DNA from 2 places in the Pseudoclavibacter sp. VKM Ac-2888 genome. Region 2 is predicted to be linked to the other one. Evidence: predicted binding sites of a transcription regulator. Region 2 holds the regulator's gene; the other holds the start of a gene.
The links. Region 2 encodes LexA, which represses DNA repair genes until DNA is damaged. Its sites were predicted from a motif close to TCGAACANNTGTTCGA; they were not measured.
Positions count from the first base shown of each region.

Region 1: the regulator LexA is predicted to act here: its motif matches at 4,828-4,843, upstream of ITJ61_RS00900 (HNH endonuclease signature motif containing protein).

Region 1 is NZ_JADKSM010000001.1:181,717-193,625, reverse strand. It holds gene ITJ61_RS00925 (iron ABC transporter permease) at 1-971, shown strand, start outside; gene ITJ61_RS00920 (FecCD family ABC transporter permease) at 968-2,080, shown strand; gene ITJ61_RS00915 (ABC transporter ATP-binding protein) at 2,077-2,937, shown strand; gene ITJ61_RS19660 (LexA family protein) at 2,993-3,454, shown strand; gene ITJ61_RS00905 (Y-family DNA polymerase) at 3,456-4,778, shown strand; gene ITJ61_RS00900 (HNH endonuclease signature motif containing protein) at 4,973-6,535, shown strand; gene ITJ61_RS00895 (DsbA family oxidoreductase) at 6,651-7,361, shown strand; gene ITJ61_RS00890 (hypothetical protein) at 7,358-7,693, shown strand; gene ITJ61_RS00885 (SGNH/GDSL hydrolase family protein) at 7,864-8,613, shown strand; gene ITJ61_RS00880 (hypothetical protein) at 9,001-9,246, shown strand; gene ITJ61_RS00875 (hypothetical protein) at 9,565-9,774, opposite strand; gene ITJ61_RS00870 (alpha/beta fold hydrolase) at 10,194-11,501, opposite strand; gene ITJ61_RS00865 (ABC-F family ATP-binding cassette domain-containing protein) at 11,711-11,909, shown strand, end outside.
Region 2 is NZ_JADKSM010000002.1:393,004-404,912, reverse strand. It holds gene ITJ61_RS17235 (monooxygenase) at 1-506, opposite strand, end outside; gene crtI (phytoene desaturase family protein) at 503-2,071, opposite strand; gene ITJ61_RS17225 (phytoene/squalene synthase family protein) at 2,068-2,937, opposite strand; gene ITJ61_RS17220 (polyprenyl synthetase family protein) at 2,934-4,055, opposite strand; gene ITJ61_RS17215 (SseB family protein) at 4,164-5,009, opposite strand; gene priA (bifunctional 1-(5-phosphoribosyl)-5-((5-phosphoribosylamino)methylideneamino)imidazole-4-carboxamide isomerase/phosphoribosylanthranilate isomerase PriA) at 5,027-5,770, opposite strand; gene hisH (imidazole glycerol phosphate synthase subunit HisH) at 5,892-6,545, opposite strand; gene hisB (imidazoleglycerol-phosphate dehydratase HisB) at 6,542-7,150, opposite strand; gene ITJ61_RS17195 (histidinol-phosphate transaminase) at 7,160-8,248, opposite strand; gene ITJ61_RS17190 (LysM peptidoglycan-binding domain-containing protein) at 8,294-8,611, opposite strand; gene lexA (transcriptional repressor LexA) at 8,837-9,490, shown strand; gene hflX (GTPase HflX) at 9,604-11,130, opposite strand; gene ITJ61_RS17175 (class I SAM-dependent methyltransferase) at 11,167-11,778, shown strand; gene dapF (diaminopimelate epimerase) at 11,747-11,909, opposite strand, start outside.

The sequences.
Region 1 (11,909 bases), on a different contig from region 2:
GGTTCCTCCTCGCGATTTCCTCGCTCGGCGCGCTCATCGTCGTGTCCGTCATGATCGGATCGCGCGACGTGAGCTGGGCGGATGCGGTGGCAGCCCTCGGCGGATCGACGAACGGCTTCGACGAGGCGGCCATCGCGAAGCGCATCCCCCGCACCTTCCTCGCCGTCGCCGTCGGGGCCGCCCTCGGCGTCTCGGGCGCCGTCATGCAGGGCGTCACCAGGAACCCGCTCGCAGACCCGGGCATCCTCGGCGTCAACATGGGCGCATCCCTCGCCGTCGTGACGGGAATCGCCTACTTCGGCCTGTCCTCCGCGTCGAGCTTCATCTGGGTCGCCATCTCCGGCGCGGCCCTCGCGGCCGTCTTCGTGTACGTCGTCGGCTCGCTCGGGCGGGGCGGCGCGACGCCCCTCAAGCTCGCCCTCGCCGGTGCGGCGACGTCGGCCGCGCTCGCGTCGTTCGTGACCGCCATCATCCTGCCCCGGGGCGACATCAGCCAGAGCGCCAGGTCGTGGCAGATCGGCGGCGTCGGCGGAGGCACCTGGGACAGCATCTCGCAGGTCCTGCCGTTCCTCATCGTCGGCTTCCTCGTCAGCCTCGCCTCCGCGAAGGGCCTCAACTCGCTTGCCCTCGGCGACGATCTCGCCGCTGGGCTCGGCGAACGCGTCGCGCTGACGCGCGGCGCGGCGGCCCTCGGCGCCGTCGTGCTCTGCGGCGCCGCCACCGCCGTCACGGGCCCCATCGCGTTCGTCGGCCTCGTCGTGCCTCACGCCTGCCGCCTCATGTTCGGCGTCGACCACCGCTGGGTACTGCCCTTCTCCGCCGTCGTCGGCGCCTCCCTGCTGACGGGGGCGGATGTGCTCGGCCGCATCCTCACCCGCCCGTCCGAGATCGACGTGGGCATCATCACGGCCATCATCGGAGCCCCCATCTTCATCTGGATCGTCCGCCGCTCGAAAGTGCGCGCCCTATGACCGCGACCCGCCCTACGGGCTCTGCCGCGCCAGCCTCCTCGCCGACCTCGCTCGCCCCGGCCTCCCCGAACTCCGTCATCGAGGCGACAGCCCGCGCCGTCGCGCGCAGCCGCGGCCGACGCAGCGCGCGACGCCGACTGCTGATGCTGGTACTCGTCGCCCTCATCCTCGTCGTCTTCGTCGTCTCGCTCATGGTCGGACAGACCTTCTACGGCCTCGACCAGGTCATCGCCGTCGTCCTCGGCCAGGACGTGCAGGGCGCGACCTTCACGGTCGGGCGGCTCCGACTCCCGCGTGCCGTACTCGCGATCCTCGCCGGCCTCGCGTTCGGCCTCGCCGGCGTCACCTTCCAGACGATGCTGCGCAACCCGCTCGCGAGCCCCGACATCATCGGCATCTCCTCCGGCGCCAGCGCGGCCGCGGCCTTCGGCATCGTCACGCTCTCGCTTGGCGCGAACGAGGTGTCCTTCTTCGCGATCTTCGTCGGCCTCGGCGTCGCCATCCTCATCTACGTCCTGTCGTTCAAGGGCGGCGTCACGGGAACGCGCCTCATCCTGATAGGCATCGGCATCGCCGCCATGCTCGACAGCATCACCAACTACGTGCTCTCGCAGGCCGCCCAGTGGGACCTCCAGGAAGCGCTGCGCTGGCTCAACGGCAGCCTCAACGGCGCATCCTGGAACGCCATCCTCCCGGTCGCGATCTCGATCGTCGCGCTCGTCCCGATCCTCCTCGCCCAGAGCCGCAGCCTCTCGGCAACGCAGCTCGGCGACGACACCGCAGCGGCCCTCGGGGTGCGCGTCAACCGCACGAGGCTCATCGTCATCGTCACCGCCGTCGGCGTGCTCTCCTTCGCGACAGCCGCCGCAGGCCCCATCGCCTTCGTCGCGTTCCTCGCCGGACCCATCGCCGCCCGGCTCTTCGGCGGAGGCGGATCACTCCTCATCCCCGCCGGCCTCGTCGGAGCCCTCCTCGTGCTCGTCGCCGACCTCGTCGGCCAGTTCCTCCTCGGCACCCGCTACCCCGTCGGCGTCGTGACCGGCGTGCTCGGTGCGCCGTTCCTCATCTACCTGATCATCCGCACGAACCGCGCGGGAGGCTCGCTATGACCGCAGACCACACCCTCATCGTCGAGCAGCTCAGCCTGGGCTACGGCGACCGAGTCGTCATCGACGAGCTCGACCTCCTCGTGCCGCCAGGCAAGGTCACGGCGATCGTCGGTGCGAACGCGTGCGGCAAGTCCACGCTGCTGCGCTCCATGTCGCGGCTCCTCACGCCTCGCGACGGGCACGTCCTCCTCGACGGCAAGGAAGTGCACAGGACACCCGCGAAGCAGCTCGCGCGCATCCTCGGGCTCCTCCCCCAGTCCCCCATCGCCCCCGAGGGCATCACGGTCGCCGACCTCGTCGGCCGCGGTCGCCACCCGCACCAGAGCATCCTCTCCAGGTGGAGCCACGACGACGACCTCGCCGTCGCCGCCGCCCTCGAAGCGACAGAGACGACCGCCCTCGCCGACCGCCACGTCGACGAGCTCTCCGGCGGCCAGCGGCAGCGAGTGTGGATCGCGATGGCCCTCGCCCAGCAGACCGACCTCCTGCTGCTCGACGAACCGACGACCTTCCTCGACGTCAGCCACCAGATCGAGGTGCTCGACCTCCTCACCGACCTCAACCAGTCCCGCGGCACGACCATCGTCATGGTGCTCCACGACCTCAACCTGGCAGCGCGCTACGCCGACCACCTCATCGCGCTCGCCGACGGCGGACTGCACGCAGCGGGCGAGCCCGGCGACGTCCTCACGGTCGACACGGTGCGCGCCGTCTTCGGGCTCGAGAGCCTCGTCGTGGAGGACCCAGTCTCGGGCCGGCCGCTCATGGTGCCCATCGGTCGCCACCACTCGGCGGATGCATCCGTCACGCATCCCGAAGGTTCATCCGCGACAATTGGGGCTCGAACACACGCGTGAGCGAGCGGGACCACACCCCGCTCTCTCCGCCGAGACGAAGGACAGGGTGCCGACCGTGAGCGATGCAGGCGTCGAGATCCTCGCTCCCCTCGGGCACCCGGAAGAGGTCGAATCCGGCAGCACGCCCAATGCGCAGCTCCCGGAACGCGCGGACGAAGCAGTCCCAGCCGGCTTCCCCTCACCCGCCCAGGGCTACTACTCCGGCCCCGTCGACCTCAACCGGCACCTCATCAACGACCCCGCCGCGACCTTCATCGTCCGCGTCAGCGGCGACAGCATGATCGGGGCCGGCATCTTCGACGGCGACGAGATCATCGTCGACCGCTCCCTCGAACCGCACGACGGCAACGTCGTCATCGCCGTCGTCGACGGCGAGCTCACCGTCAAGCGCCTGCGCTTCGAGCACGGCCGCGTGCGCCTCGCGCCCGAGAACCCCGCGTACGCCGACATCGTGCTCGAAGAGCTCAGCGAGCTCACCGTGTGGGGCGTCGTCACGAGATGCCTCCACCGTGTCTGAGATGACGGACGCGACGCGCGACTCGACCCAGGCCTCGCCGCTGGCGCTCCGGCAGCCCGCGATCGCCATCGTCGACGCCAACAACTTCTACGCATCCTGCGAGCGCATCTTCGACCCCAGCCTCGAAGGCAAGCCCATCGTCGTGCTCTCCAACAACGACGGATGCGTCATCGCGCGCTCCGAGGAGGCGAAAGCCGTCGGCATCCCGATGGGCGCCCCCTGGCAGGCCATCGCCCCGGAAGCCGCGATGAAGGGCGTCGTCGCCCGCTCCAGCAACTACGAGCTCTACGGCGACATCAACGCCCGCACCATCGAGCTCCTCGGCCGCTACACGCCATCGCAGGAGGTGTACTCGATCGACGAGAGCTTCATCCGGCTGCCAGGCGACCGCCGGGAGGCCCTCGCCGTCGCCCGCGAGATCAGGGTGGCGATGCGGAAGCTCATCGGCATCCCCGTCAGCATCGGGATCGCCCCGAGCAAGACGCTCGCCAAGCTCGCCAACCGCGGCTCCAAATCCGAACCGTCGCTCGGCGGCGTCTGCCACCTCGGCGCCTACGGACGCGAGCAGCTCAGCGGGATCCTCAGCACCATCGACATCGGCGACGTCTGGGGCGTCGGGCGCAAGATGGCCGCGAAATACGTGGGCCTCGGCATCCGCACCGCCCTCGACCTCCGCGAGTCCTCGCCCACCGCCATCCGCCACCGCTACGGCGTCGTCCAGGAGCGCGTCGTCCAGGAGCTGCGCGGCATCGACTGCCTCCCCATCGATGAGGTCCCGTCGGAGCGCGAGCAGATCCAGTTCTCCCGTTCCTTCGCAGTGCCCATCTCGACCGTGCAGGAGCTCGAGGAGGTGCTCTCCGTGTACACGCAGCGCGCCTCCGCCCGGCTCCGCGCGCAAGGCTCGCTCACGCGGGCCATGAGCTGCTACGCGGCGACCTCCCCCTTCCGCGAAGGGCACGAGTCGCACGCCGTGTCCGTCGCCTTCCCGGAACCCACCGACGACCCGGTCGTGCTCTTCCGCGCCGCCGCCACCGCCCTCGGCCCGCAGCTGCGAGCCGAGCTGAAGTACGTGCGCGTCGGCGTCTCGCTCTTCGAGTTCGTCGCGCGAGACTCGTACGCGGCGCTCGACATCTTCGACGAGCGCGGCGAAGACAGGCGCGTGGGCGAGGCCCTCGACGCCGTCGCCGCGAAGTTCGGCCAGGAATCGCTTGGGCTCGGCATCGCCGGCCTCCGTAGCGGGCGGAGCTGGACCATGCGCCGCGACATGGTCTCACCCCGCGCAACCACCCACTGGGACGAGCTGGCGGTCGTCAAGGCGGAGTGAGTGTCGCAGTTCTCGGTTAACGTGAGTTCTGGTTTTCATCCGCATCGGATAGAACACACGTACCAATAACTGCCGAATGAAGTGCATGTCATGTCTGTGAACAGACTCACTGAACCGCAAGCCGCACCCCAAGTGCTCCGAGAAAGTTATCCACCACCCTCTCGAATGTCGGTGGTCGTTCGTAGACTTTGGGCATGCAGCAGCGCGACAGACACGAGGGGTTGGCCACAGGGCCGAGCCCGGTTCCGGATCCGGGGTTCGACCCTTCGGACCCGGCTTCTGTCGCGGCTCGCCGCTCCGAGATCCTCGCGATGGAGGAAGCAGCCGCGGCGATGCTCGCGGCCGGCGCCGCCCTGCAGCTGCGAGCCCACGCCGCCGCGTACGACTTCGGGCACGCCCTCGATGTCGCTGAGGGATGCGCGGAATCGGCCATGCACGTGCGATCGATCGCGAACGAGGTCGCTCTGCTCGTGAAGCTCGCCGCCGGCACCGCCCAGGGACACCTCGCGTCAGCATCCGTGACGCTGCGCGAGTTCCCGGCCCTCGCCCTCGCGCTCGAGACGAACACCACCACCCCCGCGCAGGTGCACAAGCTCGTCGAGACCGGCCTGAAGATCAACCACGACGACCCGGCCGAGCAGACACACCGGCGCGGCGAGTTCGTCCAGGTCATGCTGGAGCGCGTGCGCCGGGAGCCCCTCCCGCCGGCAGCGCTGCAGCACGCGGCCGAGCGCGTCGCGGAAGAGCTCACCGGGGAGTCCATCGAGCAACGCCACGAACGCGCGAAGCAACGGCGCCGCGTGAGCGTCGAGGACCTCGGCGACGGCATGAGCATCCTGCGGGTACTCATGAGCTCGTTCGTCGCGCACGCGATCCGCGACCGAGCGCGCAAGCAGAGCAAGGCCATCATCAAAGCCCGCCCCAAGCCAGCCACCCACTCCCCCGACACCCCCGAGAGCAGCACGACCGAGACGACCGAAGACCCGGTCGCGCCCGACGAGCGCACCCTCGACCAGGTCATGGCGGACGTCATCGCCGACCTGCTCCTCACGAGCGACCCCACCGTCTCGAGCGCCGCGAAAGGCATTCAAGCCACCGTCCAGCTCAGCATCCCCATCACGACACTCCTCACCCACACCCACACCCACACCCACACCGACACCGGCGCGGACGGCAGCGGAGGCGGAGGCGGAGGCCCGACCGAAGCCGACAGAGATGGCCACCCTCGCCGCGCACCGGCGCTGCTCGAGGGCATGTCCCCCATGCCCATCGAAGACGCGAAACACCTCGCCGCGACCGCACCCGCCTTCATCCGCCTCCTCACCCACCCCATCACCGGAGCACTCCAAGCCGTCGACGCCTACACCCCCACCGCGGCCATGCGCGCCTTCCTAAAAGCCCGCGACATCCACTGCCGCTTCATCGGCTGCCGCCAACCCGCCACGAACTGCGAACTCGACCACACCATCGACCACCAATACGGCGGCACAACCGCCACCTGGAACCTCAGCGACTTCTGCAAAAACCACCACATCATCAAGCACCACACCGCCTGGACCGTCACCCAACACGACGGCGGCACCCTCCAATGGACCACCCCAAGCGGAAAAACCTACATCGATCACCCCGAACCCCACGGCCCCACCTTCACACCCACCGACGACCTGCCCTGGCGGCGAGGCAGCAAACCGCCCCGCAAAAGAGACGAGGATCCTCCGCCCGCGGCGCCCAGCGCCCCTCCCGAGCCACCGTTCTGACTCGACTCGACTCCACTCGAGGGTTGAGGAAGGGGTCCGTCGGCGTGCCGTCTGGACCGTCGGCCCGCAGGCTTCGCCTGGGAATAGGCGAGAAAGGGGCCCTGTTGCATTGCGTGTGACGACAGCAACTCAGAACACACCTCAGGCCGCATCGACCCAGGCTCCGATCCGCATCGACATCTGGTCGGACATCGCCTGCCCCTGGTGCTACATCGGCAAGCGGAAACTGGAGAGCGGCATCGAGCAGTTCTCCGCGTCGGGTGACGCCCCGGCCGTGGAGATCGAATACCACAGCTACGAGCTGTCCCCCGATACGCCCATCGACTTCCACGGCTCGACCACCGAGTACCTCGCCGAGCGCAAGGGGCTCCCCGTCGTGCAGGTCGAGCAGATGCTCGACCGTGTCACCGGCATCGCGAAGGACGTCGGCCTCGACTACGACTTCGACTCCGTCCAGCACGTCAACACCGTGCGCGCGCACGAGCTCATCCACTTCGCGAAGGCCAACGGCCGCCAGCTCGACGCGAAGGAGCGCCTCCTCAAGGCCTACTTCGTCGAAGGACGCGACCTCAGCGACATCGAAGTGCTGGCCGACCTCGCCGAAGAGCTCGGCCTCGACCGCGCCGCTGCCGTGCACGCGCTCGAAGAGCGAGTCCACCACGACGATGTCCTCGCCGACCAGCAGCAGGCGCAGGCGTACGGCATCCAAGGCGTCCCGTTCTTCGTCATCGACGGCAAGTACGGCGTCTCCGGGGCCCAGGAAGCGGCGACCTTCGCGGATGTCCTGAACAAGGTCACCACCGACCGCGACAACACGACCGCGTGACCGACCACTTGACCGACAGCGTGAACGAGTCCGCCACCGCCACGACCGACGCCCCCACTATTGCTGCGGCCGTGGATCCAGCTGCGGCGGCTCCGGAGACGGCGACGGCGACTCCAGGTGCATCTGCGGATGCGGCCGCGACTGCGGGCTCAGGCACGGGCACGGGCTCGGGCACTTCGAGCGTGAGCACTGGCACCCTGAGCGCTTCAGTCGTGACGCCAGCTGCCCTGGACGCGGAATCGGACGCCGCTCCGGGGTCCGTTCAGGCAGGCGGCTTCACGATGCTGGGGGACGCAGGCATCGCCTGCGAGGGCGACGCCTGCCTGATCTGAGCTGAGCAGAGCAGAGCAGAGCAGAGCGGAGCAGAGCAGAGCTGCGTCCCGCACAGCAGCTCTGCTCTGAACTCCCCCGCCGCCGAGTCTGCAGGAAGAGCGCGAGTTGGCTCCGGCGCGCGTCTCCGCTCCTGAGCGGCGCGGGTGCTCCGGTGTGATGGACTCTCCCCATGGGATTCACGAGTTTCGTCGCCGTAGGTGACAGCTTCACCGAGGGCGTGGGCGATGAGCTGCCGGATGGCCGGGTGCGCGGCTGGGCCGACCTCGTCGCGCAGGGTCTCGCTGTCTCGTCACCGGAGCCGGTCACCTACGCGAACCTCGCCATCCGGGGGCGACTTCTCGACGCGATCCTCGAAGAGCAGCTCCCCGCCGCCATTGCCCTCAAGCCGCAGCTCATGAGCCTCAACGGCGGCGGCAACGACATCCTCCGCCCACGCGTCTCCATCGATGACGTCGCCCAGCGTCTCGTCGACGGCGCCAAGCAGGCCCTCGACGCCGGCATCCACGTCATCCTCCTCTCGGGCGCGAATCCTTCGGACCACCTCCCCATGGGCAAGCGCATCGCCGCCCGCGGAGACGCGCTCGCCGCCGCGGTGCACGCCAAGATGCCGCCGCAAGCCGGCGTCACCTTCGTCGACAACTGGGCGGACCCTGAGCTGCGCCACCTCGACTACTGGTCGCGCGACCGCCTCCACATGGGGGTGAGCGGCCACCGGAGGGTCGCCGCGAACGTCCTCACCGCCCTCGACGTGCCCGCACCTGACTTCGGGCCCCAGACCCCCAGCATCCAGCGACCCCGCAACTCCGAGTACTGGCGTGAGTACGTGCTTCCCTGGATTGGTCGTCGACTCACCGGCAAGTCGTCAGGCGACTCGCGCACGCCGAAGTACCCGACGCTCGACCCGGTCGCCACCGACTAGCAGCACCGTCAGCGAGAGCGGCGGCCCGCAAACGCTGCCGTTGATGTCATCGCTCATGAGAAAACCTTCTCATTCAGGCTTCGTGCCGTATAGTGGTTGAGTCGACGCATGGTCACCCCGCTTCTCGCGGACATTCCAGATCCTGCCTGTCGCCATCCGCGCCACCGGATCCGTGGCCACCAGGACCCAAGTCCGAGACGCCCACCCTGCTCACGAGCACGAGTCGGCTGACCAGCAGGCGCCCACAGCGGCGCACACATGCTTGAAAGAACGCGCCCCGCCAACGCTGGCGGGTTGCGCCGCAACGAAACGAAGAATCGCATCACACTCGCAATACCATTTACCCTGCCCGCACCTCGAGTCTCTTGGCGACAAGCCGACGACGACGTGTACGCGGCAACCATCAGCGACGAGTTCGCTGGCTTCATCACGATCGCAGACACCGGACTGCACACCCTCCAGGGCCCACAGGGCCAGAGCATCGGCGACTACGGGACGCTCGACGAAGCCCAGGAAGCCCTCTCCGAGGCCCTCTTCCCCGTCGAGCACGACCAATCGGACGTCGCGGCGGCACGTCCCCGGCGCCGCCGGACCGGACGCCGCGCTCCCGCCAACACCCGCACAGCCGGGTAGCGGCCCCAGTCAGATGTCCGGCCCCGCTGCAGAGCGGGCGCATGAGCACGGTGGGTGCATCCGGACAGCGGGTGCATCTGCACAGCGGTGCGTCCGGATGGCGGGTCCAGCCGCAAGCGGGCGCATCAGGATTTCAGGTGCGTCCGGCTAGCGGCCCAGCCGCAAAACCGGCGCACCCAGCTGGACTGCCCCGTGCGGCTGCGTCATACCGAGCGCTCCAGTCCAGGGCTGCCCCGCTCAGCGTCGTGCCGGACGCGATCTCGGACACGTCTCCTCCTGCGCGACCTCGAGTCCCACTGTCAGCGAGCGGCCCCGGAGCTAGCGAGCCTGTTCGTCCGATCCGGTCGGCACCGAGACGGGCGGCGTCACCCCATCGGGTGCGGCCCCTGCTGACGGCGCCGAGTTCGGCACCACGGGGTCGGGACGCCAGCCGTGTGCGTGGAAGTGCGTGCTCTCACCGGAGCCGCCTTCGTCTCGCCACCTCTCCTCGCCCTCGGGAACTCCCTCTTCGATGTTGGTGACTCCCATGATCTTCGCCGCCTCACTGCGCTCGGATCCTCGCGGGCGACTGACTGCCGCCCCCCTCACCCCAGGGAAGCACTCGAGGCTCCGAACGGCGTGCACGCGAGACGTGGACTCGCCCCGGATCCGCGCAACCGGCCAGGTGCCACGACAGCACCGGCGGGCCCATCAGACGGGGCCGGTCAATCCGCCCGGCGAGTCAGTCAACACCGCTCGAAACCCCGCCACCCACCCGGGGACGCCACCATCTGGGCGTGCCGCCCCCTGATGGCCGCTACTCGAGCACCTCGATCTCGGTGATCTTCGCGGACCACGGGCAGTACACGTCGCTGTGGGTTGCGTCGAACATCCGCTCACGGCGACAGCAAGCCCGATTGTCGCGGCGAACGCAAGACCGACGGATGCGGGGCGTGGGAACTCGAGCATCAGGGAACTCCGTTGGTGGGCACGTGCCACTCGAGCCAGCGCTCGAGCTCGGGGAGCGCCTCGTAGGCGATAGTTCCGTGGCTCGCTCCGGGCACGGTCACGGCGTGAACTTCGATCCCGATCGATTCCTCGTGGGCGACGAACGCAGCCGTGTCGGCCGGGAGCACAAGCTCGTCGGCGCTTCCCTGCGCGACGAAGAGAGGCGCATCGATTCCCTTGCTCCCGGCCGAGTTGTCGCGCAGGAGAGTTGCCCACGGCTCCGCCGTAGTGGGGTCGCTCAGCGTGAACTCGCCGACGAGCGGCTGCCCGATGTCGTGCAGCTCGGTGAGGCTGCTCATCAGGCACAGCGAGTTCATCTGCGGAGCCCTGTCGATCGCGGCCGGGGTGAGGATGCTCGACAGCTCCGCGCCCGGCACACTCGCGTACACCTCGGCGAACGCCGGGAACGCGTACGAGCCGATCGTGACCCCGGAGATGTCGTCCAGGTGCGACCCCATGAGCCTCGTGAGGTCAGCGGCGGGTGCCGCGACGGCCACCGCGGCGATCGTGAGCTCCGGCGCATAGCTCGGCGCCTCCTGCGCCGCGAAGAGCGCAGCCTGACCGCCCTGCGAGTGCCCCCAGAGCACGACGTCGTCGCCTGCCTGCACTGGGTCGATCTGTTGAGCGGCTCGCACCGAGTCGAGCATGCTGCGCGCCGCCGTCTCCCCCACGAGGTAGGAGTCCTGCCCCGCCTGCGCTCCGTCCGCAGTGGTGACCCCCATTCCGAGGTAGTCGGTAGCGACGACCGCGTAGCCCCGGTCGAGCATGAGGCGCATCCCCTCGATGCCGATGAACGGATCGAAGGCCCGAGACGGCGCACACGATGGATCCGTGCCGGTCGTCGGATGACCCCACGCGAGTACCGTCCGCCCGTCTGCGGGGGCTTCGCCGTCCGGGACGACGACAACCCCGGACAGGAGCACCGGAGCCCCGTGGAGGTCGGTCGACGAGTACAGGATGCGCCACGCCTGCGAGCCGATCGGAGTCCCGAACAGCTGCTCGCTGCGCACCAGCGTCCCTGGCTCTGTGGGGATGTCCCCGTCCGGCTGCACGTAGAACGCAGCGAGGTCCCCCTGCTCGATGGTGTCGCCGCTCACCCGCAGCACCTCCGCACCGAGGAGAATCGCGGCGACCGCGAGCGCCCCCGTCACGACGAACGCGACGATTCGCTTCGGTGAGCCTGAAGCTGCACGGCCCAGGGTATGAGGCGGCTTCGGTGGCCCTCCAAGCGGAGGCTCCTGCGGCGGGTTCGACGGCGTCTCTGCCACTGGCTGTCCTCTCCCGAACCTTCTTCCGCGGCCCACGAGCCGGAAGCATCCGGAGACGAGCGGCAACGCAGCCAGCGAAGGTATGTCGGCTGCGAGTTCAGTGTCGACCCGGCCCCGCACCCGGTCAAGTGGTCGCCGCCGAATGCCGCAGAGGTGCGCGAGCCCTCGAGCCGTCTGCACGGGCTCCCAGAGTGCGCGAACATAGAGCAATGACCGCAACCCTCGTCGCCAAAGACCTCGCGGGTGGCCACGACCACCGCACGCTCTTCTCGTCCCTCGACCTCGTCGTCGCCCCCGGCGACGTGGTCGGCGTCGTGGGCGCGAACGGCGCGGGCAAGTCGACGCTGCTGCGACTCCTCGCCGGCATCGACGAGCCCATGGAGGGCAGCGTGTCGCTGGCCCCGGCGG
Region 2 (11,909 bases):
AGCTCGCCCATCCCGAACGCGAGACCGAGACCGCGCGACCTCGCGCGGAGGAGTTCGGCAGCGATGGGTGGCACGGTCCCCGTGAAGCGCGGCACCGACGAGGCCCGGATCCGCGCCCGCGTGATGACGGCCACCCGCTGCCCCTCCTCGGCCTCCGCGACGGCGGGCCCGAACGGCTCGCGACCTCCCCAGAGGCCGACCGAGCGAATGGCGCGCATCCGCACTCTGAGTCGCTCCCGCGAGCGTGCGTCCCACGCACCCACGAGGGCCCCTCGATCGAACGCGTCCGCAGCCTCGAGCGACTCCCAGGCGGCGACCAGCGCCCAATGCCCGAGGTCGGCGTCGCGCGAGGAGAAGCTCGTCGCCCGCGCCGTGCCCATGACACGCGCGAATCGCAGACCCTCCGGACGTCGACGGCCCAGGAGGTGCAGCGTGGTCTTCGCGGTCAGCGAGAGGCCGGCGCTCGCGCTGCCGGTTCCCCAGAGGTGGACGGTGGTGACCGTCACCGGCGGTCGACCTCGAGGGGGCCAGCGCTCCGGTCGCCCCGCACGTGCTTGAGCACCAGCTCGGCGCTGATCAGGCACATCGGGACGCCCACGCCGGGGTTGACGGTCGCGCCCGCGTAGTAGAGCCCCTTGACCTTCGGGGACGCGTTGCCGGCACGCAGCATGGCCGACTGGGCGAGCTCATGCGACGGGCCGAGGATGCCGCCCCGCCAGGAGTTGTAGTCGTGCACGAAATCGGCGGGGCCGAGCGTCCGGCGAACCACGATGCGGCGCTCCAGGTCGGAGACTCCCGTCCATTCGGCGAGCTGGGAGATCGCGAGATCGGCGATCCGCTCGACCTCTGCATCTCCCGCCCCATCCGCTCCTCCCCCACCGATGCTCTCCTCGCCCTTGACCGGGATGAGCAGGAACAGGTTCTCGTGCCCTTCCGGCGCAACTGCCGAATCCGTGGCGCTCGGCTTGCAGACGTAGACGGAGACCGGGTCGGGCAGGGCGACGCCCTCGCCGAAGATGGCGTCGAAGTTCTCCCCCCACTCCTTCGTGAGCAGCAGCGAGTGGTGCGGCAGGGCGGGCAGCTCGCCCTCGACGCCGAGCATCACCAGCACGGCGCCCGGACCCGACGAGGTGCGCTTCCACACGCGCTCCGGGTAGCTGCGGTACCGCTCTGGCAGCAGCCGCGTCTCCGTGTGATGCAGGTCAGCGGCGGAGACGACGACCTCCACGTCCTCGAAGTGCCGCTGCCCGTCAGCGTCGCGCCAGTGCACGCCACGGCTCCAGCCATGCGCCACGGCGATGTCCGTGACCTCGGCCTCGAGCCGGAACTCGACGCCGGCGTCCACGGCGAGCCGGTGCAGCGCATCCACCACGGCGGTGAAGCCGCCCATGGGGTACTGCACGCCCTCGACGAGATCCATGCGACTCATGAGGTGGTAGATCGCCGGAGCGCGGCGCGGGTCGGTTCCGAGGAACACCGCCTGGTAGGCGAGGATCTGCCTGAGCAGCGGATGCGTGAACGACTCCTCCACGAACTTCTCGAGCGGGACCGTGAGCCACGTCAGCAGCTCGGGGAGCTCGCGGCGAACGGGGGCGCCGAGCAGCGTGGCCGGGTTCTTGAACGTGTTGTAGAGGAACGATTCCTCCGCCATGTCCATGGCGCGTCTCGCGGTCTCGAGGTAGTCGTCGAAAGCGCCGAGCGCCTCGGGCTCGAGCTCAGCGACGAGCTCGCGCACGGCGTCCTGGCCGTAGGGGATGGAGAGGGGCTCGCTCGCGCCCCCCGCATGCTCCGGCTCGGGGAAGACGCGGTAGCCGGGGTCGAGCATGCGCAGATCCAGCTGCTCCTCGGTGCTCGTGCCGGCAAGCGCGAAGTAGTGGTCGAAGACGCTCGGCATCAGGTACCAGCTCGGGCCGGTATCGAAGCGGAAGCCGTCGACCTCGAGGAGGCCAGCACGGCCGCCGACCCTGTCGTTCTTCTCGAGCACCGTCACGGCGAAGCCGTCCCGCGCGAGCAGGATCGATGTGGCGAGGCCGGCCATTCCGGCGCCGATGACTACTGCTCGGGTGCTCATGATCGTGTCTCCAGAAGGACTCGTGCTGCGATGCGCGCCTTCTCGGCGCCGGGAACTCTCACGCGTGTGGTGCGCAGCTGGTCTGCCGGCGTCTCCGCGATGCGGTCGGCGAGCGCAGCGAAGAGCGCGCTCGCGAGGGCCACGCCCCGTCGGCAATCCCTCGGAAGCAGCGGGATGCCCGCTTCCGCTGTCGCAAGATCGGCGCGGATGCGGTCGAGCCAGATGAGCTTGCGCCGCTCGTCGAGCGGCGCCGATTCCAGACCCTCCACCGGCAGGTAGTCCCTGCCGAGCCGGTCGGCGTCATCGCCCACGTCGCGGAGGAAGTTCACGTTCTGGAACGCGGCGCCGAGCGCGCAGGCCGCCGCGTCGATGCGCTCCCGCTGCTCCGGGGTGCGAGAGACACCGGTGAGGAACACCCGCACGCACATCAGCCCCACCACCTCCGCGGAACCGTAGACGTAGCGCCGCTGCTCCTCCACGTCGAGCGAGCGAGGTTCGAGATCCATGCGCATCGAAGCGAAGAAGGGCACGACCAGCTCGGCCCCGAACCCGCAGCGTCGCGCCGTCACCGCGAACGCGTGGACGACCAGATTCGTGCTGAAGCCTGACTCGATGGCCTCGAGCGTCTGCGCCTCGAGCCCGTCGAGCGCCGCGTGCTGCTGCTCGAGGGAGAGGCCGGCGAGCGCGCCGACACCGTCCACGATCTCGTCCGCCACGCGGACCAGCGCGTAGATGCTGCGCACCGGCTTGACCGTCCGGCGCCCGAGGAAGCGCGAGGCCGCCCCGAAGGAACTCGAGTAGGCGAAGATGACCTCCGCCGCGGACTTCTCCGCGGTGCGCGTGTACTGCTCGAGTGGCGACATCATGACGTTCGCCTCTCCAGCAGCATCAGCAGACGCTCCAGCATCTCGGCCAGGTTCCGCTCCCCCTCGCGGCCCGACGCGCCCACGGCCCTCGCGGCGGCTCGTGCCCTCGAGAACTGGGCCGCGAGCTCCTGCTCGACAGCGGCGCGCGAGCCCGACGCGTCGATGAGGTCGCGCGCCTTCGCGCCATCCGCCTCGCTGAGCATCGGGTCGCCGAGCAGCGACTCGAGCTCACCCCAGACCGGGGTCCCGCAGGCCAGGGCGATGAGCGCCGTGAACTTGCCCTCCCGGATATCCGAGTACGGCGCCTTCCCGAGCTTGTGCTGGTCCCCGAAGACACCGAACAGGTCGTCCTGGAGCTGGAAGGCGAGCCCGGCGGCGTCCGAGAACTGGGCGATGAGACGCGCATCCACCGAACCTTCGGCACCCGCCGCGATCAGACCGAGCTCGAGCGGCAGCAGCACGGTGTACGCGGAGGTCTTGTTCGAGCTCATCGACAGGACCTCGGCCAATGCCGGATGGTCACTTCGAACCGACAGGCTCACGTCGCTGAACTCACCGGCAACCGAGACCGCGAGGGCACGCTCGATGGCATCGAGCACGCGCAGACGAACGGCGTGGGGCTGATCGATGCGTGCAACCCTCAGGTGCGCTTCGGAGAGCAGGAGGTCGCCGACCAGGATCGCGGCGGCCTGCCCCAGGCGGTTGCCGCGCTCGTCGTCGAACTCCGGTCCTCCCACGATCTCCTCGACGCTGCCGAGGAGATTCAGCTCCCCCCTGCGCATGGTGTCGTTGTCGATCACGTCGTCGTGGGTCAGGAACGCGAGGTGGAGCAGCTCGGTCGCGGTTGCCAGTTCCATGACCGACTCAGGCACCTCTGCTGCGCCCGTGTAGGACAGGTAGGCCTGCATGACCAGCGCGGGGCGGAATAGCTTCCCCCCTTCGGCGCTGCGCGCCGTGATGCGCCACAGCGTCGCGAGGCCCTCGTCGATCGCGGCCGCGGCAGCGACTCGTCCGGCCAGGAACTCCTCGATTCGCCTTCTCACCTCGAGCAGCTGCTGCGCTGCGAGGTCGAAGTCCGAACCCTGGCCACGGGGGCTCGCCAGAGGCTCACGGATCACTCGGCACCACTCCCTTTAGCTCGGTTGGCTAGCAATAAGAGTATCTAATTACTTCTGCTCGAGCGTACAGGCAAGCCTTCCCCGAGTTGCCGCGCCTGGTCAATCCCCTCAGCGCCTCCACCACGAGCGCTTAGAATCTCGCTGCCGCTTCTCCGCGTCGCTCGAAGCAGCAGTGCTGGCCCGCGCGAACGAGATGCCGAGCGAGTCGACCTCTGTGCGGAACGCCTCGCTCCCCTGCAGCAGCTCGCTGGCTCGGCGGGACAGATCCGCGAGCTCCTCGCGGCCAGCGTCACCACCGACGTGGAGCACCACACGCAGCTCGGGCCCAGCCAGGCGAGCCTCCGGATCGCCGGGCACGAGATCCATGCCAAGCACCTCGTCGAGCTCTGCCATCACCCTCGACAGCTCAGCCGTGACAACCGGGTTCACCCACGGGGCCGCCCAGCCCTGCTCCTGCGCGATCGCCCACACGGCCGGACGGCGGACGACGAACTCCGTCTCGCTCGTCGGATCAACCACGATGAGGTCGCTGCCCTCGGCAGCCGCCGAGATGGCCGCCCGCTGCATGAGCGCAGGCACCGGCCGAGCCTTGGGATTCCAGACCCTCATCGCCTCCGCCGAGGTGAACACGGGCAGGACGGTGCGACCGTCTGGGCCGGCGACCGTCACGATGGAAAGATCAGCGCTCTTGTCGACGGTCACACCCTGCGTGTTGACATCGGCTTCGCCCAGCTTCGCCACGAGCGGGATCAGCACGCGAGCCTGACGCAATGCGTCGACCACCGCGTCGGGACCCACCTCCCGAGCCCGGAAGCGCCGGATCGCCGCGACGAACTGCGCCGGCGCCGTGCCGTCGTCGTCGCGGAACGGGTTGTCGCCGAAGCTCCGCCCAGACCAGCTCTGGCCAGCAGAGTCGGCCTTGCTGGGCTGGAAATGCTCTGGCAGCGACGGCATGGGTCAGACCTCTCGAGTCAGGATGCGACGTCGAGCGCTTCGACGAGCGTGAAGGCCCCCGAGTAGAGCGCCTTGCCGACGATCGCGCCCTCGAGGCCCTGCGGCACGAGGCCACGCAGCGCCGCGATGTCGTCGAGACTCGAAACGCCGCCAGAGGCGACGACGGGACGGTCGGTCCGGTCGAGGATGTCGCTGAGGAGCTGGAGGTTCGGGCCCTGGAGGGTGCCGTCCTTCGTCACGTCGGTCACGACGTAACGTGCGCAACCGGCCTCCTCGAGCCGTTCGAGTACCGACCAGAGGTCACCAGCATCGCGCGTCCAGCCGCGAGCCGCGAGCGTGGTGCCACGCACGTCGAGGCCGACGGCGATGAGCTCGCCGTAGCGAGCGATGACGTTCGCCGCCCACTCCGGATTCTCGAGCGCGGCGGTGCCGAGGTTGATGCGGCGCGCACCGGCGTCCACCGCACGCTCGAGGGACTCGTCGTCACGGATCCCGCCGGACAGCTCCACATTGACGTGCTTGGCCGCCCGGATGACGCGCTTGATGACACTGCGGTTCTCCCCGCGCCCGAAGGCCGCGTCGAGGTCCACGAGGTGGATCCACTCCGCACCCTGCTCGATCCAGTCCTCCGCCGCATCCACAGGATCGCCGTAGTTCGTGGCGGAGTCAGCCTCGCCCTGAACCAGACGAACCGCCTTGCCGCCGGCGAGGTCGATTGCGGGGAAGAGCACGAGCTCCGGTGACGTGTTGAATTCGCTCACGCGCGTAGGTTCCTTGTTCTCGTTCTGAGGCGCCGGGGCATCGACGCCGAAAGGGGATGCCCTGGCAGTCCGGGCAATAGCGTATCGGCAGGCGGCGGTGCAGCGCGCCGATGCAGCAGCACTAGGCGCGCTTCGGCAGCGTCTCGATCCAGTTCCGAAGCAGGCGCACGCCAGCCTCGCCGGACTTCTCCGGGTGGAACTGCGTCGCCGACAACGGGCCGTTCTCGATTGCCGCGATGAAGCGCTCGCCGTGCTCGGCATGGGTCACGAGCACCGGGCGGGCCTTCGGATGCGGGTCGAGCGGGAGCTCATGCGCCGCGTACGAGTGCACGAAGTAGAAGCGCTCCCGAGCAATGCCGGCGAAGAGCTTCGAGTCCGCCGGGGGGTCGACGAGGTTCCATCCCATGTGCGGAAGGACCTCTGCCCGCAGTTCGGTCACCTCGCCCGGCCATTCGCCCAGACCTTCGGCTCGCCTGCCACCCTCGATGCCGCCGTCGAAGAAGATCTGCATGCCGACGCAGATGCCGAGCACGGGGCGCCCCCCTGCAAGGCGCCGGCCGACGATCTCCCCGATGCGCTGACGATTGATGGCCTCCATGACGTGAGCGAAGCTCCCGACACCTGGCACGACGTAGCCGTCGGCGTCGGCGGCGGCAGCGCGGTCGGCCGTCAGCTCGACCTCAGCACCAGCCGCTTCGAGCGCCTTCACGGCCGAGTGAACGTTGCCCGAGCCGTAGTCAGCGACGACCACCCGCGGACGTGCGACTGAAGTCACAGCGCGCCCTTGGTCGAAGGAATGCCCACGACCTCCGGGTCGAGTCGCTTGGCCGCGCGGAACGCACGGGCGAACGCCTTGAACTCCGCTTCGGCGATGTGGTGCGGGTCGCGCCCGCGGATGACCTCGACGTGCACCGTCAGACCGGCGTGGAACGTGATCGCCTCGAAGACGTGACGCACCATCGCGCCCGTGAAGTGCCCGCCGATGAGGTGGTAGATGAAGGCCTCCGGCTCCCCGGTGTGCACGAGGAACGGACGCCCCGAGATGTCGACGACGGCTTCGGCGAGCGACTCATCGAGCGGCACCCTCGCATCGCCGTAGCGCGCGATGCCCGACTTGTCGCCGAGGGCCTGGCGGATCGCCTGACCGAGCACGATCGCCGTGTCCTCGACCGTGTGGTGCACGTCGATCTCCGTGTCACCCGTCGCACGGATCGTGAGATCGGTCAGCGAGTGCTTCGCGAAGGCATTCAGCATGTGGTCATAGAACGGAACCGACGTCTGGATGTCGGCGATGCCGGTCCCGTCGAGGTTCAGGCTCAGCTCAATCGAGGACTCGCTCGTCGCGCGTGAGATGGTCGCGGTGCGTGGCGTCGTGGTCATCGCTCCAGCCTAGGCCTTCCCTGCATCGGTGATCTCGGCGAGTGCGGCCAGGAACGCGCTCGTCTCCGCGCGCGTCCCGGCGGTCACCCGAAGCGCGTTCGGGATGCCGACATCCCGCACAAGGATGTCGCGGTCGAGGAGCTGCTGGAACGTAGCCGCGGGATCCGCGACGTCGCCGAACAGCACGAAGTTCGCGCCAGACTCCCACGGCGTGTAGCCAAGACGGGGCAGCTCCACCAGCAGGCGGTCGCGCTGCTCGCGGATGGCGTCGACCTGCTGGAGCATGATCTCCGAGCACTCGAGCGCTGCGGTCGCGGCGGCCTGGGTGATCGCGGACAGGTGGTACGGCAGCCGAACGAGTCGGACGGCGTCGACGACGGCCTCGTGAGCCGCGAAGTACCCGACGCGGGCGCCAGCGAAGGCGAACGCCTTGCTCATGGTCCTCGAGACCACGAGCCGCTCGCGACCCGGGAGAAGGGAGAGCGCGGTCTCCCGACCATCAGGGAGGAACTCGGCGTAGGCCTCATCGACGATCAGGATGCCGTCGGTCGCGTCGTACGCAGCCGCGATCACGTCGAGATCGGTGACGGTGCCCGTGGGGTTGTTCGGCGTGCAGATGATGGTGATGTCGGGGCGCTCTCGACGAAGTGCCTCCGTGACGAGGTCCGCGGTCAGCGCGAAGCCGTCAGCGCGTGGCACCGGAATCCACTCGGACCCAACCCCTCTGGCGAGAAGGGGGTACATCGAGTAGCTGGGTGTGAAGCTGAGCACGCTGCGCCCGGGGCCACCGAAGACCTGCAGCAGCTGCTGCATGATCTCGTTCGAGCCGTTGGCGGCCCACACCTGCTCGGGACCGATGCCCCGGCCCAGGTAGACGCTCAGCTGCTCGCGCAACTTCGTGAACTCGCGGTCCGGGTAGCGATTGAGTCCGGGGAGCTCGCGGGCGATCGCCTCGATGATTCGCCTGGCCACGACCTCCGGCACGGGGTGCGGATTCTCGTTGACGTTGATGGCAACGCGCACCGGCTGCTGCGGCGCTCCGTAGGGGGTGAGTCCGCGGAGGTCGTCACGGATGGGCAGGTCTTCGAACGAGGTCACCGCACAAGCCTACGACGCGGTCTGCGCCTGGAATGGGCTGTGGACTCAGTCGAGTGGGAGGGCGAGTCGCTGCCCGGCCTGAACCGTGCCGTTCTCAAGAGCGTTGAGCTTGGAGATCTCGACGATGACGTCGCGGATATCGGAATCGCCCGCGACTTCCTCGGCGATGCCCCAGAGCGTGTCGCCAGCGCCGACGGTGACGTACTCGAACTCGACGCCTGCGGCGTCGCTCGAGGCCGCCGCGGAGTTCATGTGCGTGGCCCCGAGGGCGATGGCTGCGGCGACGGGCAGCGCAGCGATGGCGAGCAGGACACGACGGCCTCGGACGGTGAGGCGGAGTGGTGCAACGGCAGTGGTGTTCATGATTCCTCCTGATTCGTCCACATCTTCGAGTGGTCGAATGTATGTACTGAATATAGCTACGAACAAAGTGCCAAGTCAAGGCTTCCAGTTCGAATCTCTCGAACTTTCATCCACAACACTCGAAGAAATGTTTCGTACCTGCGTGCACCCTCGGTAGGGTTGGCGCTATCAGGCAGTGCATCACCTGCCACCGACATTCCGTGTCGGAGAGCGGACGGAGACGACATGGCCAAGAAGCCAGCGAGCGACATCTACAGAAAACTGACCGAGAAGCAGGAGCGCATCCTGACCTGCATCATGGAGTCGGTGCGCACGCGCGGGTACCCGCCGAGCATGCGCGAGATCGGCGACGAAGTCGGCCTCGTCTCCTTGTCGAGCGTCACCCACCAGCTCGGCCAGCTGGAGAAGTTCGGCTACATCAAGCGCAATCCGGGCATGCCCCGCGCCCTCGAGGTGCTGGTGCACTTCGACCACACCGACGATGGCGATTCCAACGAGACGGCTGAGGCCGCGTTCGTCCCGGTGGTCGGCAGGATCGCAGCCGGCATCCCGATCACGGCGGAGCAGCAGGTCGAAGACGTCTTCGCGCTCCCCCGTCAGATCGTCGGCAAGGGAGAGCTCTTCCTGCTCCGTGTCGTTGGCGAGTCGATGATCGATGCTGCCATCTGCGACGGCGACTGGGTCGTCGTGCGGTCACAGCGCAACGCGGAGAACGGCGACATCGTCGCCGCGATGCTCGATGGAGAAGCCACGGTCAAGACCTTCCGCAAGCGTGACGGCCACATCTGGCTGCTCCCCCGCAACAGCGACTTCGAGCCCATCCTCGGCGATGAGTCCGAGATCCTCGGCAAGGTCGTCGCTGTCCTCCGCTCCATCTGAGAGCAGCCGGAAGCACCGGCGCCTGCACACGTCAGCAGATGCAGAAGAGCAGCGAGCCCGATGGGCTCGCCGCTCTTCTGCATGCCTCCCTCAGGAGGACTGATGCGTGTGCGTCAGCCTGCGACCGCGAACGCCTCGAACAGTCCGAGCTGGTCGGGGTGGACCCGGGCCTTGAGCCGCGTGCCGCTCTCCACGTGCTCGAGCTCGAGCACGGCACCTCGCTCGTGCAGGTAGGAGACCAGATCGCCGCGCTCGAAGGGCACAAGGACCTCGATGGTCACCTCGGGGGTTGGCAGGAGCTCGGCGATGCGCCCGAGCAGCAGGTCGATGCCCTCACCCGTGTGCGCGGAGACGAAGAGGCCGTCGGGGGCGAGCCCCTGGAGCTCGAGGCGTCGATCGCCATCGACCAGGTCGGCCTTCGTGAAGACCACGATCTCGGGAACATCGTGGGCTTCGACCTCTCCGATGACGTCTCGCACCGTGGCGAGCTGCGCGGCGGGATCCGGGTGGGAGGCATCGACGGCATGCACGATGACATCGGCAGCCTGCAGCTCCTCGAGCGTCGAGCGGAAGGCTTCGACCAGCTGGTGGGGCAGGTTGCGCACGAAGCCGACCGTGTCGGCAATCGTGTAGGGGCGGCCGTCTTCCGTCGCCGCCTTGCGCACCGTCGCGTCGAGGGTCGCGAAGAGAACGTTCTCGACCAGGACGCCCGCATGCGTGATGCGGTTGAGGAGGCTCGACTTGCCGGCGTTCGTGTACCCCACGATCGCGACGGCCGGAACCTGGTTGCGCTGTCGGGTCGCGCGCTTCACGTCACGCGAATCCTTCATGTCGGCGATCTGGTGGCGAAGCTTGGCCATCTTCGTGCGGATGCGCCGACGGTCGAGCTCGATCTTGGTCTCTCCAGGGCCTCGTGACCCCATGCCGGCACCGCCGGAGCCGACCTGGCCACCGGCCTGCCGGGACATCGACTCGCCCCATCCGCGAAGGCGCGGGAGCATGTACTCCATCTGCGCCAGCTCGACCTGCGCCTTGCCCTCGCGGCTCTTGGCGTGCTGGGAGAAGATGTCGAGGATCACCGCGGTGCGGTCGATGACCTTCACCTTGATCTCGTCTTCGAGCGCGCGACGCTGGCTGGGCGCGAGCTCGGTGTCGGCGACCACCGTGTCGGCTTCGAGCGCCGCGACGATCTCCTTGAGCTCAGCGACCTTGCCTCGGCCGAGGTACGTGGCGGGGTCGGGGTTCGGCCGACGCTGCAGCACGCCGTCGAGGACGACGGCTCCCGCAGTCTCGGCGAGTGCGGCCAGCTCCTGCATCGAGTTCTCGGCCTCCTCGAGAGAGTTCCTGCGGTAGACGCCGACGAGCACGACCCGCTCGAGGCGCACCTTGCGGTACTCGACCTCGGTGACGTCCTCGAGTTCCGTTCGCAGGCTCTCGACTCGTCGCAGCGACTGCCTGGCTTCTCGTTCGAGCTGGTCGCCGTCGGCCTCGCCGTCATAGCTCGTGCTGGCGCCGTCCTGCAGCGCCTGCGCTCTGCCGGAGGAGAACAGGGTCATCGTGGCGCCCGGTTCCTTCGCGGCTCGGAGGATTCGGTCGATCGCGTCGTTGCTCTCGCCTGGAGGAGTCTCAGAATCTCGCATATTCGTACTATTCTACGCCGGTGCTAGCGTCTAGGGGTGACCGCTCAGCATTACTTCTCAGCAACCCCGGACGGGCCTCTCGAGCGGCGACGCGTCGTCGCCAACCTCCGGGGCCGAACGGTGACCGTCATCACGGCAGGCGGTACCTTCAGCCCTGAGCACGTGGACCGCGGCACCCAGGCGCTCCTGCACGCAGCACCCCCGCCGCCCTCGACCGGAACCGCGCTGGACCTCGGGTGCGGCTGGGGACCGATCGCGCTCGCACTCGCACTCGAGTCGCCCGAACTGGACGTGCGGGCCGTCGACGTCAACGAACGGGCGCTGCTGCTCACCGGTGAGAACGCGCAGGCCCTCGGACTCGACAACATCACGCCGACACGCCCCGAGGACGTCCCCGAGGACACGACCTTCGACCTCATCTGGTCGAACCCGCCCATCCGAATCGGCAAAGAGGCCCTGCACGAGCTGCTCTCCGCGTGGCTGCCGCGCCTCAGCACCGAGGGAGAAGCCTGGCTCGTCGTCGCCAAGAAGCTCGGCGGCGACTCACTGCAGTCCTGGATCGCGGCGCAGTTCGGACCAGAGCTGTCCGTCGAGCGGCACTCGACGGACGCGGGCTTCAGAGTGCTGCGGGTGAGGCGAATTCGCTAGCGAGCTCGTCCTCGATACTGCCCGTGAAGGCGATCTCGGCCGGCCCCGCCAGGAAGACATGCTCGACGCCGTCGACAGCTCCGACCGTCACCTGCAGCACGCCACCCGGCACACCGACCGACCAGGCATCC